One region of the Paenibacillus sp. SRL342 genome, then DNA from elsewhere that is predicted to be linked to it. Evidence: predicted binding sites of a transcription regulator. Region 1 holds the regulator's gene; each other region holds the start of a gene.
What was found. Region 1 encodes LexA, which represses DNA repair genes until DNA is damaged. Its sites were predicted from a motif close to CGAACATATGTTCG; they were not measured.
Positions count from the first base shown of each region.

Region 2: a site for LexA is predicted at 2,409-2,422, ahead of recA (recombinase RecA). Genes of this name have one in related genera too.
Region 3: a site for LexA is predicted at 2,062-2,075, ahead of AC4E8D_RS10735 (DNA polymerase IV). Genes of this name have one in related genera too.
Region 4: a site for LexA is predicted at 2,734-2,747, ahead of AC4E8D_RS20655 (YhjD family protein). Genes of this name have one in related genera too.

Region 1 is NZ_OZ481790.1:4,197,902-4,202,040, reverse strand. It holds gene AC4E8D_RS18385 (aldehyde dehydrogenase) at 973-2,274, shown strand; gene lexA (transcriptional repressor LexA) at 2,380-3,006, opposite strand; gene AC4E8D_RS18375 (LysM peptidoglycan-binding domain-containing protein) at 3,303-3,680, shown strand; gene AC4E8D_RS18370 (DUF896 domain-containing protein) at 3,776-3,985, shown strand; gene AC4E8D_RS18365 (hypothetical protein) at 4,111-4,139, shown strand, end outside.
Region 2 is NZ_OZ481790.1:2,598,830-2,602,968, forward strand. It holds gene pgsA (CDP-diacylglycerol--glycerol-3-phosphate 3-phosphatidyltransferase) at 297-884, shown strand; gene AC4E8D_RS11975 (competence/damage-inducible protein A) at 992-2,248, shown strand; gene recA (recombinase RecA) at 2,492-3,556, shown strand; gene AC4E8D_RS11985 (regulatory protein RecX) at 3,838-4,139, shown strand, end outside.
Region 3 is NZ_OZ481790.1:2,315,454-2,319,592, reverse strand. It holds gene AC4E8D_RS10745 (L,D-transpeptidase family protein) at 1-91, opposite strand, end outside; gene AC4E8D_RS10740 (ferredoxin) at 311-553, opposite strand; gene AC4E8D_RS10735 (DNA polymerase IV) at 671-1,972, opposite strand; gene cimA (citramalate synthase) at 2,504-4,123, shown strand.
Region 4 is NZ_OZ481790.1:4,690,223-4,694,361, reverse strand. It holds gene AC4E8D_RS20665 (ATP-dependent DNA helicase) at 1-727, shown strand, start outside; gene cysK (cysteine synthase A) at 1,216-2,172, opposite strand; gene AC4E8D_RS20655 (YhjD family protein) at 2,305-2,694, opposite strand; gene AC4E8D_RS20650 (S-layer homology domain-containing protein) at 3,145-4,139, shown strand, end outside.

The sequences.
Region 1 (4,139 bases):
TGAATATCTCACATATTTTTGCGTCGCCTGAATCGTTACACTTTGTGCAGTTACAGAACCTTGAACAGAAGATGAGGGAGTGGCAAGTGATGCTGGAACAGCAATACTTGCTACAATAGCAGTGAGCGCTCCAATGGTGGCTAGTTTCTTTTTTTATGTAAATACCTCCTAAATTAATGAATTATAAAACTAAAAATACCATATAATTATATGTAAATTATAACATATATAACGTTGTGATTTGTATTTCTCACCCTACAAATCTACTAACGACCTCCCAAAAATTCCTCCAACTATTAAGAATATATCCACTCTAACAGATTTGGATCAGCATGAAATGTATCGGATCAGTGAGATACTAGATGACTCATATAATAGAAGTAGTGCGGTTGATTTGATATTATTTAACACTTTCTTCAAAGAATGCTCTTAGGAGTAGTTGTTGGATTATAATCTGCTGCTGTAAAAATTGTGGCCGGGAACGGATAAATCATCTGAAAGCAAATTGGCCACAAATGTCCCCTGAATTCTTCTTCATCATCTCACGTAACATTCCTGTGTTTATCTGTAACCAAGGCTTACATTTATATAACAAAACACGTTTGTTCGTCGATTAAGATAATGGTAAACCGTAAAACTCTCTTTATTTAAAGAATTGTATCAATTCATGTTAGTAATAGAACAATACCATTATTATTTATCAACTAAGCTATTGAAGAGAAACTGAAATTAGAATTCTTTCTATAATGGATTAAACTGTCGGAGGCAAAAGATTTTAATAATGCTTCCTTAGAAATTCTGATAGTCACGAAATATAAAGTATACTTACAATCACTCTTTCAAAATTCCAACCATCGTCGATTACATACAAATGGATGTTTCATTAGTATGTTGAAAGTTTCATATAGAAGAGGTATACTTTAATTAAATTTTGAACAATTAAATTTTAAATAATTAATTGGAGATGTTGATATGGATCAGGCAAAACAACTTGTGACAGAACAACGTACATTTTTTTATACAGGACAAACTAAAAATATCGAATATCGGATTAATGCGCTTCAACAGCTTAGAAAAGGAATTGAAAAGTATCAGCAACGGATTCAAGATGCACTTCGGGCGGATCTGAACAAATCTGAGGCGGAAGCTTACGGTTCCGAGATTCGCATTGTTTTGGGTGAACTGGATTTTGCATTAGAACACCTGCAGGAATGGGCTGCACCAAAACAAGTTCCAACCAATTCGAATATGCCGGATGGGGTGAGCACCATTTACCCTGAACCATACGGAGTGGCTCTTATTATTGCACCTTGGAACTATCCTTTCCAACTGGCCTTTGGTCCACTGATTGGAGCAATTGCAGCCGGTAACTGTGCAGTTATCAAGCCTTCTGAATTAACACCAGCCGTATCTCGTCTGACGTATGATCTGATTAAGGAGATCTTCCCTGAGGAGTATATTGCCGTTATGGAAGGTGAAGTTGAGGCAAGCACAGCATTGTTGAAAGAGAAGTTTGATTATATTTTCTTCACAGGCAGCACAGGTGTTGGTCGCATTGTTATGAAGGCAGCTGCGGAGCATTTGACTCCTGTAACTCTTGAGTTGGGTGGTAAGAGTCCTGCTATTGTCCATAGCGATGCAGATCTGAAGCTGGTGGCCCAGCGTATTGTTCGTGGTAAGTTCCTGAATGCAGGCCAAACATGCGTTGCTCCGGATTACTTGCTTGTACATGAACAAGTTCATGATGAATTGATCAATCTGATTGGCGCTGAGATCAAAGATAAATTTGGGGATGATGTGTTACAGAATGCTGATTTCCCGCACATTGTCAACGCGCGTAACTTTGATCGGTTGTCGAAATTCCTCACAGATGGCAAAACGCTGATTGGTGGACGTTCTGTACGTGAGCAGTTGTTCATTGAGCCGACTGTACTTGGCGATGTGAACTGGGAATCAGCTGTCATGCAAGAAGAGATCTTCGGTCCGATTCTTCCTGTATTTACGTACAGTGACCTTGATCCTATGCTGGATGAGATTGTTCGCCGGCCAAAACCATTGGCGCTATATCTTTTCACACAGGATGAGCAACTGCAGGATCAGGTTCTGAATCAAGTATCCTTCGGTGGGGGATGTATTAATGACACACTTTCTCATATGACTTCACATTATCTACCGTTTGGTGGTGTAGGAGAGAGCGGTATGGGCTCATATCACGGACAACAGAGCTTTGATGTGTTCTCGCATCACAAGAGTGTTCTGAAACGCAGTGAATAATTAGCCGCAAAAATAACATAAACATGAAAAAAAGAGGTTGTCCTGTTGATCAGGGCAACCTCTTTCGTATTTCATTACATCTAATTTTGTTACTCAAGTTAAATATTAATGAATATCTCGGAAAAGGCCAATGACTTTACCCAGAATACTAACATGTTTCAAACGTAAAGGTTCGAAGGTCGCATTCTCCGGTTGAAGGCGAATATGATCTTTCTCTTTATAGAACGTTTTCACTGTAGCTTCATCGTCTTCAGTCATTGCAACGACGATATCACCGTTATCAGCAGTTTGCTGTTGACGGACAATAACGTAATCTCCATTAACGATTCCAGCTTCCACCATACTATCTCCCACTACTGAAAGCATAAACACTTTCTGTTCGCCTACATAGTGTGTAGGAAGAGGGAAGTAGTCTTCAATGTTCTCGGTTGCAGTGATTGGAACCCCGGCTGTAACCTTACCAACAACAGGAATACGTGCAACGCTATGAGCAAATTGATGAGAATGCTCAGATTCTTCCTGGCTCAAAAGCTCAATGGCTCTTGGCTTGGTAGGGTCGCGTCGGATCAAACCTTTTTTCTCCAAACGATCCAAATGTCCATGTACTGTTGAGCTGGAAGCAAGTCCAACCGCTTCACCAATTTCCCGTACGGAAGGAGGATACCCCTTCAACCGGACTTCATTTCGTATAAACTCCAGAATAGCCTGCTGCCTGCTGGATATCTTCGACATACCGTATCAACCCCATTTTAGTAACGTTTGGGAAAATTATAACATAGAACCTCCGTTCGTACAAACATAAGTTCTAAATAAAATAGCTTTAAATCAGTGTTTTTTAACTTATAGAACAGAAATTGGCCAAAAGTCAGAGCATAATACTGCAAATGTTTTGAAAAAGTACTTGAAATAAGATATTGCTCCTTCTAAAAAGAAGCGAACAATTGTTCTAAAAATATATTGAACAAAACAAGTGTTCGTGTTATATTGATTTCAACAGATAGGAACAAACGTTTGGAGGCGGGTATTTAATGAGATATTCTACTTATCAAAGCATTTATGAACCAATGAATTCGGAACTGGTGAAGTCTAACATAGGGAACTACAAGAAGGTTTTAGCGCGTTTCAAGATTTCTTCATGGATGTTAAAGGTAGCCATTACCTCTATGATTATATTTATTGGATGCAGCACTGTTTTAACTGTATTTGCCGGCAATGAGAATGATGTTCTGCCTGGAGGAAAGATAGCTGTTTCACAAGGGGAAACATTATGGAGTATTTCTTTGGAACATAAACCGACGAATATGGATACACGTATTTATATAGAAGCAATTAAGAAAGTGAATCAACTTCATACGACTTCCATCCAAGTGGGACAAGTACTAGCTCTACCGCAATTTGCAGAATAAAATGCACATCAATGAGTGTTAACGCGTGTCAGCTTGACAAGCTGCCTTTATAATGGCAAAGTTAATATGACTTTGTATTTTTGGAGGGGACAAGCTTGGATATAGATAGTCTGGTAGCACGCATTAACGAATTGGCTCGTAAGCAAAAGTCCACTGGATTGTCGGAGGAAGAACTTGCCGAACGTGCCGAGCTAAGAGAGATTTATTTGAGTAATATTCGCAGCAATTTCAGACAACAACTGGATACCATTGAGATTGTTGATGATGAGAATGACAAAGGCCACCAAGGCAAACTCAAACACTAACGAAACCTAATGATATCATTATGATATTTAGGTTTCTTCCTGTTATTTTGAGTGTGCAATTTATAGGGGGAAATGTTGGTTTACAGTTATGTAAGCCGATACAAAGACACATAAGGGGGATTCTCATGTCGCGTTCGTTCGAGAGAACGGTTAA
Region 2 (4,139 bases), 1.6 Mb from region 1:
TTTTTTGACACGGTATTGGGCGTATATTATACTAAGTGTGCATTGCTGGCAGTCAAGCATCAAGTCCAGTCCTCATCGTTTGCTGACTTTGTGAAAAGCAGTACATCTTCTGGAAGTCACCGGAACGTTTAAAGCGTTTTGCTTTTGAGCGGTTGACTTTATTTTTTGCGTTTCTACATAGTGGGATCATGTTAATATGGATTGACATTGAAACTTGTACATTTCATGTTCCGGATGATGATAACGGGATTATGATGATTGTTTGGAGTAATGGAGGATATGAGGGAGGGCGTCTTGTGAATTTACCCAACCGGATTACGCTTGCACGAATTTGCTTAATCCCTTTTTTGATGGTGTTCCTGCTCGTGGATTTTCCATTTTATCCAGAGCCGTTGCAGCTTGGAAGCTTGTCGCTTCCGTATAATCAACTGATTGCTGCTGTTATTTTTATCATCGCCGCAAGCACAGATGGAATTGACGGATACCTTGCGCGGAAAAATAACATGGTTACCAATCTGGGGAAACTGCTCGATCCACTCGCAGACAAGCTGCTGGTTACTGCAGTTTTGATCTCGCTTGTGGAGATGGGCAAGCTGGATTCCTGGATTGCAGTTGTGATTATTAGTCGTGAATTTGCAGTTACCGGCTTGCGTCAAATTGCATTGCTGGATGGTTCGGTTGTTGCCGCCAGTGCTTGGGGCAAGCTGAAGACTGTAGTGCAGATTGTGGCGATTGTGCTGTTGCTGTTGAACAATTTCCCGTTTTCATACACGGGTATTCACGTCGATATTATCGCGGTATGGGCAGCAGCGCTTATTACCATCTGGTCGGGTATCGATTACTTTATCAAAAACAAAAACCTGCTTCATTTTACAAAAGCATAATGGTTTGTTCTTAAATGGGTAATCATGAAGGAAGCATTGGGTCAGGGGCAATAGGAAATTATCCTATTGCCCTTTGATCACTCACCACGTGTACAGGAGGATGCTCAATGAAGGCAGAAATCATTGCAGTTGGCACAGAGCTACTGCTTGGACAAATCGTCAATACCAATGCCAGATACCTATCCCGTGAATTGGCTGCGATGGGGATCGATGTATATTTCCAAACGGTGGTTGGGGATAACCTGAACCGGCTTAGTGAAGCTATTCGCATTGCGCAGAGCCGTGCAGACGTTATTTTATTTTCCGGTGGCATCGGACCTACCCAAGATGATCTGACCAAGGATGCGCTCGCAGCTGTTCTTAACCGGAAACTGCATACAGATCGAATGGCTATGGACAAAATTGAGAGCTTTTTCAGAGATCGTAATGTGGACATGACAGAGAATAACCGACGTCAGGCGATCGTTATTGATGGCGGAACACCTCTGGCCAACGAAACAGGCCTTGCGGCAGGAAATGCGATTTCTGACAATGACAAATATTATGTTGTGATGCCTGGACCACCTAAAGAGCTGATTCCAATGTTTGAACAGGAAGTCAAACCTTGGCTGTTCCAGCATGTACTCACAGAAGAGATGCCGATCTATTCCCGAATGCTCAAATTCGCAGGTATTGGTGAATCTGCTCTTGAAGATCGACTTCTGGATCTGATTGACGCGCAGACAGACCCTACGATTGCTCCTTACGCGAGCGAAGGCGAAGTTACGGTACGTGTCTCCACAAAGGCTGCGAGTGAGGGAGAGGCGAAGCTGAAGCTGGATGCGATGGAGGTTCAGATTCGGGAGCGTTTGACAGAACATCTCTACGCGAACGAGGATGTGCCTATAGAGTACACGATTGTAACCATGATGTCTGACATGGGGCTGACGCTCAGCGCTGCTGAGAGCTGTACAGGAGGGCTTGTCATGCAAAGTCTGACCTCTGTACCCGGAAGTGCGTCAATGCTCAAAGGTGGAATTGTTTGTTACTCCAATGAAATTAAAGAAAAGCTGCTGAATGTGCCTCATGATTATCTGGAAGGTGAAGATGCACCTGGGGCGGTAAGTCCTGAGGTTGCAAAAGTACTTGCTGAGCAGATCCGCATGATTGGCGATGCTGATTTTGGCCTGGCTGTTACCGGTGTAGCTGGACCGGGATATTCGGAACGCAAACCACCCGGACTTGTCTTCATCGCTCTTGCCGAACGTGGAAAAGAGACGGAAATTCATGAGCTGCGTATTAATGGTAATCGTGAGACGGTTCGCATTCGTTCAGCCAAAGCGATTCTCTATCGCTTATGGCAAAAACTTGTGGCGATGGATTGATTAGTTAATAGCTTCAATTGCATTTACAGTTCCAAGCAAGTATAATTAAGGAAGACGGAAGAACCGTAGAATTAGGCTTTAAAGCCTTGTTTACGGTTCTTTTTTCTGTTTAATGGAAAGTTTCCTTGAGGAAGAGGCGCCTCGGCCTTTACAAAAAAAACGAATGTATGTTCGAAAAAAAGCTTGGCAAACGTGTTAAAACAAGGTATTATTATCTTATAAACAGTAAAGGGTGTGAGCTTATTGTCAGACCGTCGTGCCGCGCTTGATATGGCGCTCCGTCAAATAGAGAAGCAATTTGGTAAAGGATCCATCATGAAACTGGGTGAGTCCACTCATATGAATGTGGAAATTATTCCCAGCGGTTCCTTGGCTTTGGATATTGCATTAGGAACAGGCGGCTTGCCTAAAGGCCGTATTGTTGAAATATATGGACCCGAATCCTCTGGTAAAACAACCGTAGCATTGCATGCTATCGCTGAAGTACAAAGAGCGGGTGGACAAGCTGCATTTATCGATGCCGAGCATGCTCTTGACCCACAATACGCAAGCAAACTTGGTGTTAATATTGATGAATTGCTTCTGTCTCAGCCAGATACGGGTGAGCAAGGGCTGGAAATTGCAGAAGCTCTTGTACGCAGTGGTGCAGTAGATATCGTCGTTATTGACTCTGTAGCCGCATTGGTTCCAAAAGCAGAGATTGAAGGCGAAATGGGTGATTCACACGTTGGTTTGCAAGCGCGTTTGATGTCTCAGGCGCTGCGTAAACTGTCTGGTGCAATCAGCAAATCCAAAACAATCGCAATCTTCATTAACCAGCTTCGTGAGAAAGTCGGCGTTATGTTTGGTAACCCGGAAACAACACCTGGTGGTCGTGCTCTGAAGTTTTATTCCACAGTACGTCTGGATGTGCGTCGTATTGAGAGTATCAAATCAGGCAATGACATGATTGGTAACCGTACTCGTATTAAAGTTGTGAAAAACAAAGTGGCACCTCCGTTTAAACAAGCGGAAGTGGATATCATGTATGGCGAGGGTATTTCGAGAGAAGGCAGTATCATTGACATTGGTACAGAGCTGGACATCGTTAATAAAAGTGGTGCATGGTACTCCTACGAAGGCGAGCGTTTAGGACAAGGTCGTGAGAACGCCAAGCAGTTCATGAAAGAGCATAAAGATATTGCTGACATCATTGAACAAAAAATTCGTGTAGCCAGTAACTTGGTTACTGCAGTTCCTGCGCCAACGAGTGAAGAGCAACAAAAAGAAGCAGCAGAAGAACAAGAATTGTTTGAAATCAACGAGTAATCTCTCAAAACCTCCCTTGTAGGGAGGATCCTGAGGGTGTTCCCCACTGGACTCCGTAAACTTATCTGATTGAGCTTGGATCAATCTGGATAATGGATTGTAGTGGGGTACTCGTGCTGTCCAACAGCCCCTGTCCCAATGGACAGGGGCTGTTGGCACGCTAACTGTGGAGTAAAGGCCGGGCAGAGTTCCCGGTCTTTTGTATTATTAGTGTTCTATGTCTTATGTGAAGATGTGCTTGGCGTAGTCAGAATGAAAATGTTATGAAAGGGGAGACCAGAATGGATCAACATGACGAGGATTTATATGAAGAAGCAGAACAGGACGGCCTATCCCAATTTCCGGACAACGAAGAACTGATTATTACACGTGTAGAACGAACGAAGAGCAGGCAAGCTCGTTATCGAATCACTTTTGGCAACCACTCCATTACGGTTCTTGAAGATGTGATGATTAAATACAGGATGACTCAAGGTAATACGTTTATGAAGAAGGATCTGGAGGAAATCATTGTAGCTGATGAGCGACAGCGGACGTATGCACAGTCTCTGCGTTTTTTGGAACATAAGCCACGTACGCGCCA
Region 3 (4,139 bases), 1.9 Mb from region 1:
CTTCGCCCAAGTACTCCTTTCCGAGCAAGTACCAAGCCATTTTATTGTCTGGATGTTTCTTGACATATGTTCTTAGATGAGTATTTTGCATCCGATCCTCCACTATTTCGCCTTTTTCCGTATATCATTATATATCGGCATAACCAAGCGTTGAATCCATAGGACTTGAGTACCCGGTGGAAAAAAGGGGGTTCGACAATGTTCGTCCTTGATCCATAGTCAGATAATCACAGTTAAATGAATGCAAAAAAAAGCACCTTCCCTTGTCGTTAAGACAAAAGAAGGTGCTTTGTGTTCATAGGAGAAATACTTAGCCTTCTTTATTGAAAGGCTCGTCCGCTACTTTGATTGAATCTGTAGGGCAGCCATCGCATGCATCCTGCATATCATCAAACAAGTCGTCTGGAATAGCTTTGACACCATGGTTAGCATCGCCGTCAAAGATAACTTCTGCCAAACCTTCATCATCATAATCGTAGATGTCTGGAGCCGTTGCTCCACAAGCGCCACATGCGATGCATGTGTCTTTTTCAACCCAAGTATATTTACTCATTTACATTCTCTCCTCCTAAAATTCGAAACGTACAGTGTCTTTATCTAGAAACATATTAATACAAAGTAAGGATAATTACAAATCATTTTGCAACCACAAGTCTCTATTATCCCTTATTTAATCAAGACTTTGCAAGTTATCTTTTTGCAGGGAAGTACCGCGCACTTTATGATTGCGAAGCAACACGGAAGGATCGTCTCCAAGCATGCCGGCGGTCACAACAGCATTCTCACCAAATTTATCACGTAACTGATCCATAATCCGAATGAGATTGTCCTTCTTGGGCTTCTGCTCATATTCGAACAAGTCCATCTGTACAGCCGATTCTTCTCTTGGAATCAGGTTTTGAAGTGTCACACCCAACATGCGTACAGGCTTGCCACTACCCCAATGCTTCTCAAATAGTTTACAGGCCTCACGGTAAATGACCGTTGCATCCTCCGTAGGAACTTCCATTAGACGTGATCGGGTGATTGTCTTCATATCCGGTGTCCGGATTGTAATCTGAATACCCTGGCTGAACATTTCGTGCTTGCGCAACCTTCTGGCTACCTGGTCACTTATATTGAGGAACACTCGATGAATCTCATTCATATCCGATACATCCGCCGGTAAAGTGGTTGTATGCCCAATGGATTTATTGGCCTCACGTTCCGCGTGAACTGCGGAGTGGTTAATGCCATTGGCGGAATTTTTGAGCCATGTTCCATTAACTCCAAATAGTTCGGTCAACATGTTCTCATCCGACTTGGCCAATTGACCAATCGTTTCAATGCCCAGTTTTTTTAGCTTTTCAGCCGTTTTTTTGCCAATGCCAAACATCTCGTTGCATGGTCTGTGCCATAGAATCCGGGGTACGTCCCTCATGCGCAAAATGGAGATACCATTCGGTTTTTTCAGATCCGAAGCCATTTTCGCCAATAATTTGTTGGGTGCAATGCCAATGGAACATGGCAGTCCCAATTCATCCTTGATTCTACGCTGAATGCTCTCCGCAATCTCCATTGGATTCCCGAATTGCCTTGAACCTGTAATATCAAGATAACATTCATCAATGGATGTAGCCTCAAGTTGAGGCGTATAACTATACGCAATCTGCATGAACGCTCTTGAATATTGACGATACAAATGGAAATCAGGACGAATCACAATGAGATCAGGGCACTTTTTCATGGCTTGGTGCACAACCATACCTGTTGAGATGCCTCGATTACGAGCGGCATATGAGCAGGTTACAATTACACCCTTTCGCAGTTCACTGCTGCCCGCAACGGCCGTTGCTTTTCCTCTATATAAATCTGGTTCCTCGGCTTCATGTACAGAGCAGTAGAAAGCATTCATATCGACATGCAGAATCACCCGTCCGGCTGCAGGGTAATATTGATCCACATTTGCTGGAGGATTGCCGTCTGAAGACATCATGAACCCCCGCCCTTTCTTGCACACTAATTAATGAAACGAATTTCTTTCTTCTATAGTATATCAAACCCGTTATGTTAATTCAGTCACGAACATTTATTTTCTGCGAGATCTGATCAGAGACCGAATAATCAACCAGCCTACACTTACAAAAAGAATCAAAGTGATCAGGGCAATAACTGTACTTTCCCATACAAAACTCAAAATTATCCCTCCTTTTCTTCCATATATTCCAATTAAAACTCAATAATAGATTATAACATACATTCGGATTATGATTACCACCCTTCTTTTTTCTCTAAAATCCGTTAATTGTTACATGAAACTGCGATTTCTATGTAGCATTTGGCTATAATGGTGCTATAATAATTAATTATACAAATTGACGACTTTAGGACAAATCAGCGCATCGAGTTTAACACAGTGTAGCGTTGCCGAATCGAAGGATTCGTTCACTAACGTACTTAACAACTTTTCCCAACTTACAATCCAATCTTTTAAAAGAGCGCTTTATCTCAAAGGAGGATCTTCATGTCAAAGGCCATTTCCATCTTCGATACGACTTTACGTGACGGCACACAAGGGGAGGGTGTCAGCTTATCGGCAGACGACAAACTCAAAATTGCCAAGAAGCTTGATGACCTGGGTGTCCATTATATTGAAGGCGGAATTCCCGGCAGCAATACCAAGGACATTGAGTTTTTCAAAAGAGTCAAGGAATTAAACCTGAACGCAAAGGTTGTTGCTTTTGGCAGTACCCGCCGAAAAGGCAGTGTTGCTAGTGAAGATGCCAACCTGAAGCGCATGATGGAATCTGGTGCTCAGGCTGCAACTCTGGTTGGTAAATCATGGGACTTCCATGTGCACACCGCTTTGCAGACTACATTGGAAGAAAACTTGTCCATGATCTATGATTCCATCGCCTATCTGAAACAAAATGGTATGGAAGTAATCTTTGACGCAGAACACTTCTTTGACGGATTCAAACATAACCCGGAGTATGCTCAAGCAGTCTTGACCAAAGCTCACGAAGCTGGAGCGGACTGGCTCGTTATGTGTGATACCAACGGCGGGACGATGCCAAACGAGGTACACGAGATCGTATCCACACTGCATAGAAGCCTGCCTCATGCACATCTCGGCATCCATACACATAATGATTGTGAACTGGCTGTGGCCAACACACTAAGCGCTGTACAAGCCGGAGCCCGTCAGGTGCAAGGAACGATGAACGGTTATGGAGAGCGTTGCGGTAACGCCAATCTCGCATCCATTATCCCGAACCTGCAACTGAAACTTGGTTATGAATGTGTTACTGAGGATTCCATGAGACAACTTACAAACGTGGCTCGTTATGTTAGCGAGATTGCCAATGTGAATATGCCGATTAATCAGCCTTATGTTGGCAATGCTGCTTTTGCTCACAAAGGTGGAATTCACGTCTCTGCCATCCTGCGGGATTCACGTACCTATGAACACATCGTGCCTGAACTGGTTGGTAACAAACAACGTGTGCTGGTCTCTGAACTTGCCGGACAAAGTAACATTGTATCCAAAGCACAGGAACTGGGGCTTGAGTTCGATCCAAGCAGTGCCAATTCACGTCAGATTATTGAGAAAATCAAAGACCTGGAACATCAGGGTTACCAGTTCGAAGGTGCAGATGCTTCGCTTGAATTGTTAATTCGTGAAGCGAACGGTGACATGAAAGAATTGTTCACTTTTGAATCATTCAAAATGCTTGTGGAGAAAACGGCAGGCAAATCCGTTGTTTCTGAAGCTTTTGTCAAAGTGAATATCGCTGGAACAAGCGCTTATACCGCTGCTGAGGGCAATGGTCCAGTTAACGCACTCGATAACGCGCTTCGGAAAGCACTGGTGCAATACTTCCCTTCACTTGCCAATATGCACCTCTCGGACTACAAAGTACGTGTACTGGATGAGAAAGATGCCACAGCCGCCAAAGTTCGTGTATTGATCGAATCCAAAAATACGGAGAACACATGGAACACTGTAGGTGTATCCGAGAACGTAATTGAAGCAAGTTGGGAAGCACTCGTACACAGTTTCCGCTATGCTTTGCTTCAAGAAAAATTGCTGGATGAGCCGGGCACACTCCCTATTCCTGCTCATGGGATAAGCAACCACTAAAATGCATGTCCAAAAA
Region 4 (4,139 bases), 490 kb from region 1:
GCTGAATGAGCGTGTGTTCAACACAGGTATTCCAATCGTGTTCTCCTCCGCAACGTTATCTGTGGACAGTTCATTCCGTTATGTGGCGGACAGCCTGGGCATTGATGATTTTGTATCATTCTCGGTGGCTTCCCCGTATGATTATGCGGACAAAATGAAGATGAAGATTACCGATGAAGCTATACCGGGTCACCCGGAGAACGAAAATCGTATGCGGGACGCGGTGTCCATGCTTCAGGAGAGTGGAGGACGTGCGCTGATTCTGTTCCGTACGATGGAAGAACTACGCGCATTCAAGCAGGACATCGTTCATGTACCTGAAGCAGAAGGTTTGCGCTTTATGTACGAAGGCGACCGGGAGATCAGTGATCTGATTGCGGCGTTCCAACAGGATGAGGAGAGTGTGCTGTGCTCCGTTAATCTGTGGGAAGGACTGGACGTTCCAGGCCCGTCATTATCCAATGTCATGATCTGGTCGCTTCCGTATCCACCACAGGACCCTGTCTTCAATGCAAAACGCAGTGCGTCGGCAGCACCATACGAAGAGATTGATCTTCCGTATATGCTCTTGCGTGTGAAGCAAGGTCTCGGACGTCTGATTCGGACAAGCACAGATTCTGGTTCCGCGGTCATTCTCGATGAATCGCTGTATACCAAAAAGGAAGCTAAAGACCGCATTGCGGCCCTGCTTCCTGAAGGTGTGGAATGGACAACCCTGACATACTAACCAGCTTACGTTAAATATTCTTGCTTTATTTTTGATGATAAAGTTTTTTGCCAAAATAAGTTCTTGTTCTCTGCGGATACACCATCCGTAAGTGAGCAAGGGCTTTTTTTGTTTTGATAGTTTCTCTAATGTACTTCGCTTCCCTTTTTTTCGAGGGATTTTCCCTCGCTCCTCGCTACCAATCGCTCCAACATTCTAACGAATCTACCGCACCTTATTAGAGTGATAATTAAGAGATGTGAATTCTAACGAATCTCAGTAACGTTATCCCGTCCGAAAATGGCTTTCAACCTGGAATCGACCGAATTTGGAGAAATAACGTCGATGTGATTCGTTACACGTCAGACCTGCGCAAGTAGGAGCGAATAGCGTGTGTCAGGTTCATTAGAACCAATGACCAAGGAGCGTTAATAAGGGAGGACCTCTGTCATGCTCATGACTTATGTGACATGGAGGCCCCTTTTTGATGTGTATAGATGTTTGCTGTGTTAAAAAATACCCATGCTCAGATACCGTTCCCCGATATCCGGCGCAATGCAGAGCACTCGGTGCCCCGGCCCCAGTTCCTTCGCGATGCGAAGGGATGCCCACACCGAAGCGCCAGAGGAAGGGCCGAGCAACAGCCCTTCCCGGGCAGCAAGCTGCCGCATCGTATCCAGTGCGTCCTCATCGGACACCTGGATGATGGCATCCCACACGTCGGTATTCAGGATGTCCGGAATGAACCCCGGACTTGTACCGACGAGCTTGTGTGGTCCGGGCTCGCCACCGGACAACACCGGAGAACCTTTGGGCTCCACCGCATAGATGCGGATATCGGGCAACTGCTTGCGCAGTTCCTCCCCGGTACCGGTAATGGTTCCGCCAGTTCCCGCCGTAGCGATGAAGGCGTCCAGCTTGCCTTCCATCTGCTGCATAATCTCGGGAGCCGTTGTGATCCGGTGAATGTCCGGGTTCGCCTGATTCTCGAATTGCTGCGGAATGAAACTTCCAGGAATATCTGCCTGAATTTCTTTTGCTTTGCGAATCGCACCAGGCATCCGCTCCGCAGCAGGGGTGAGCACCACATCTGCGCCGTAGGCTTTCAGAATGTTGATGCGCTCCTTGGACATATTGTCCGGCATAATCAGAATGGCTTTATATCCTTTGGCGGCGGCATTCATCGCAAGACCAATCCCGGTATTGCCGCTCGTCGGTTCAATAATGGTAGCACCAGGGAGCAAGTGTCCCGCAAGTTCAGCCTGAACGATCAGGTTGTAGGCGGCACGGTCTTTGACGCTGCCACTTGGGTTGAAGTATTCCAGTTTCACGTATACATCAGCAGAGTTGCTGCCTGTGAGTCTGTTCAGTTTAACGGCAGGTGTCTGGCCGATCAGTTCTGTTACATCTGCGGCAATGCCTGTATGTGCGGGTGTTTGTTTAATCGAATGTGTATTCAAATCCATGAAGTACAGCTCCTTGATTGATAAGACGTTGAGAGTATATCCAGTTTGAATTATTTCATGCCTTATTGGATGGTTGGATATCTCTTCTCCATCTTAATGAACGTAACCTTCTGTGGTCAACCCGTTCAATTGTCAAACCTGTTGTGTCAAATCCATCTGCAGATGGAGACTCAGCTCTTTTTTGACCTCATTGCGTGCAAATGTCCAGAGCATATAGAACCGTTGCATGTATCCCCTGCACAAATAAACGGTTTCGATGCCATCCTTTCCCCGCGTTTCCTCCAGAACTTTTACTCCACGGGTTTTCATCTGTTTGCGTAGTCCCAGCATCTCCTTAAGTACTTCGTTCTGAATGCGGGTGAGCGACAGAATATAGACCTCAGGCATTTTTAGAAGCAGGGTATCCAGAGTTCGAATATCCCGTTCCAGTACATCCAGCAAAAGCGTACGCACAACCATCCCCTTGATCAGACGATGATCTTCATCCGCAGGAGTTGGGGCTGAAGTGGAAGAGGAGGCCATATGTTCACTTCCTTAAACATAAATATATCGTTCTATTCCGGAACAAATGTTCCTGTTTATATTATAGTCAGCATATTCTTGAACCATGCAGGTTTCAACCTGAAAATATTTACATTCTCTCTTAAAGGTAGTTTGAATCATTTGAAAGCCCTTATGGGATAAGGAATATACGCAATTTCACATTATCGAAATGCAAAACATGAAGGAGAAGTTACTCACCATGTTTAGAGTTTGTTTATAGTAGCTCGTTATAATATCTTTAAAATTTCAAACCACATTGAAAGGAGTACTAATATTTTAAAAAATACATATTCAACAAGTGTACGTTGGATGAAAATACGACCAAAGTAGTAGATTAGCTCTCAAATAGATATGTAGGTTGCGACGGGAATCGAGCTGGATGAAGCAGAGTATCGCATTTAAATAGGAACGAACGGAAGGATGATAGTGATGAACAAGCGCTTACTGCAGCCTAAAAAACTGATAACGATGTTAATTGTGGTTGCTTTATTATTTGGAGGATTTCCAGGATTTCAGACGTTGGGCGTAGAACAAGCCCATGCAGCAAGTGGAACGTGGACAAATGTAGGAGAGGCTGGCTTAACATTAGGGCAGGCGGAGAATATTACGTTGGTTTTTGATCGGGAGGGTACGCCGTATACCGTATTTAAGGATGGAACCAAAGGCGGGAAAGCAACGGTTCTAAAATATGTTTCTGGAGCATGGCAATCCTTAGGTCCTGCAGGTTTCTCTACTGGCGAGATACATAACACCTCATCGCTCGCATTTGATTCTCATAATACTCCATACGCAGCTTATCAGGATGGTGATAATGGAAGTAAAGCAACAGTTATGAAATTTAGCGGAGAACAATGGGAGATTGTGGGTAGTGTTGGTTTTTCTGCAGGAGCTGCAGTTTACGTTACACTTGCTTTTAGTCCTGATGATACCCCTTACGTTGGTTACCGGGATCATGCTGCAAGTACTAAAGTGACGGTGAAAAAATTGAATGGAAATCAGTGGGAGACCGTTGGAACGGCCGGCTTTACGACAGGTGTTGCACTAGAGATGTCCAAACTTATTTTTGACGCTAACGGAATTCCTTATTTTGCTTTTAAAGATTCAACAAATAATAAATTGACTGTCATGCAGTTTGCAGGTGGCTCATGGAAAAATGTAGGAAATGCAGCATTTACAGCAGACTCAGCATCTTATCCGTCCCTAGCGTTTGGTCCGAACAATGTACCTTATGTTGCATTTCAAGACGGTTCTAAGAGTTATAAAGCAACTGTAATGAAACTGAATGGTAGCCAGTGGGAAGTGGTAGGGACTGCGGGATTCTCATCTGGAACACTCAACAGTATGTCTTTAGCTTTTGACCCACAAGGTGTGCCTTACACGGCTTTTAAAAATCTTGTTAATTTTAGCATGGAGCCACAAGGTGT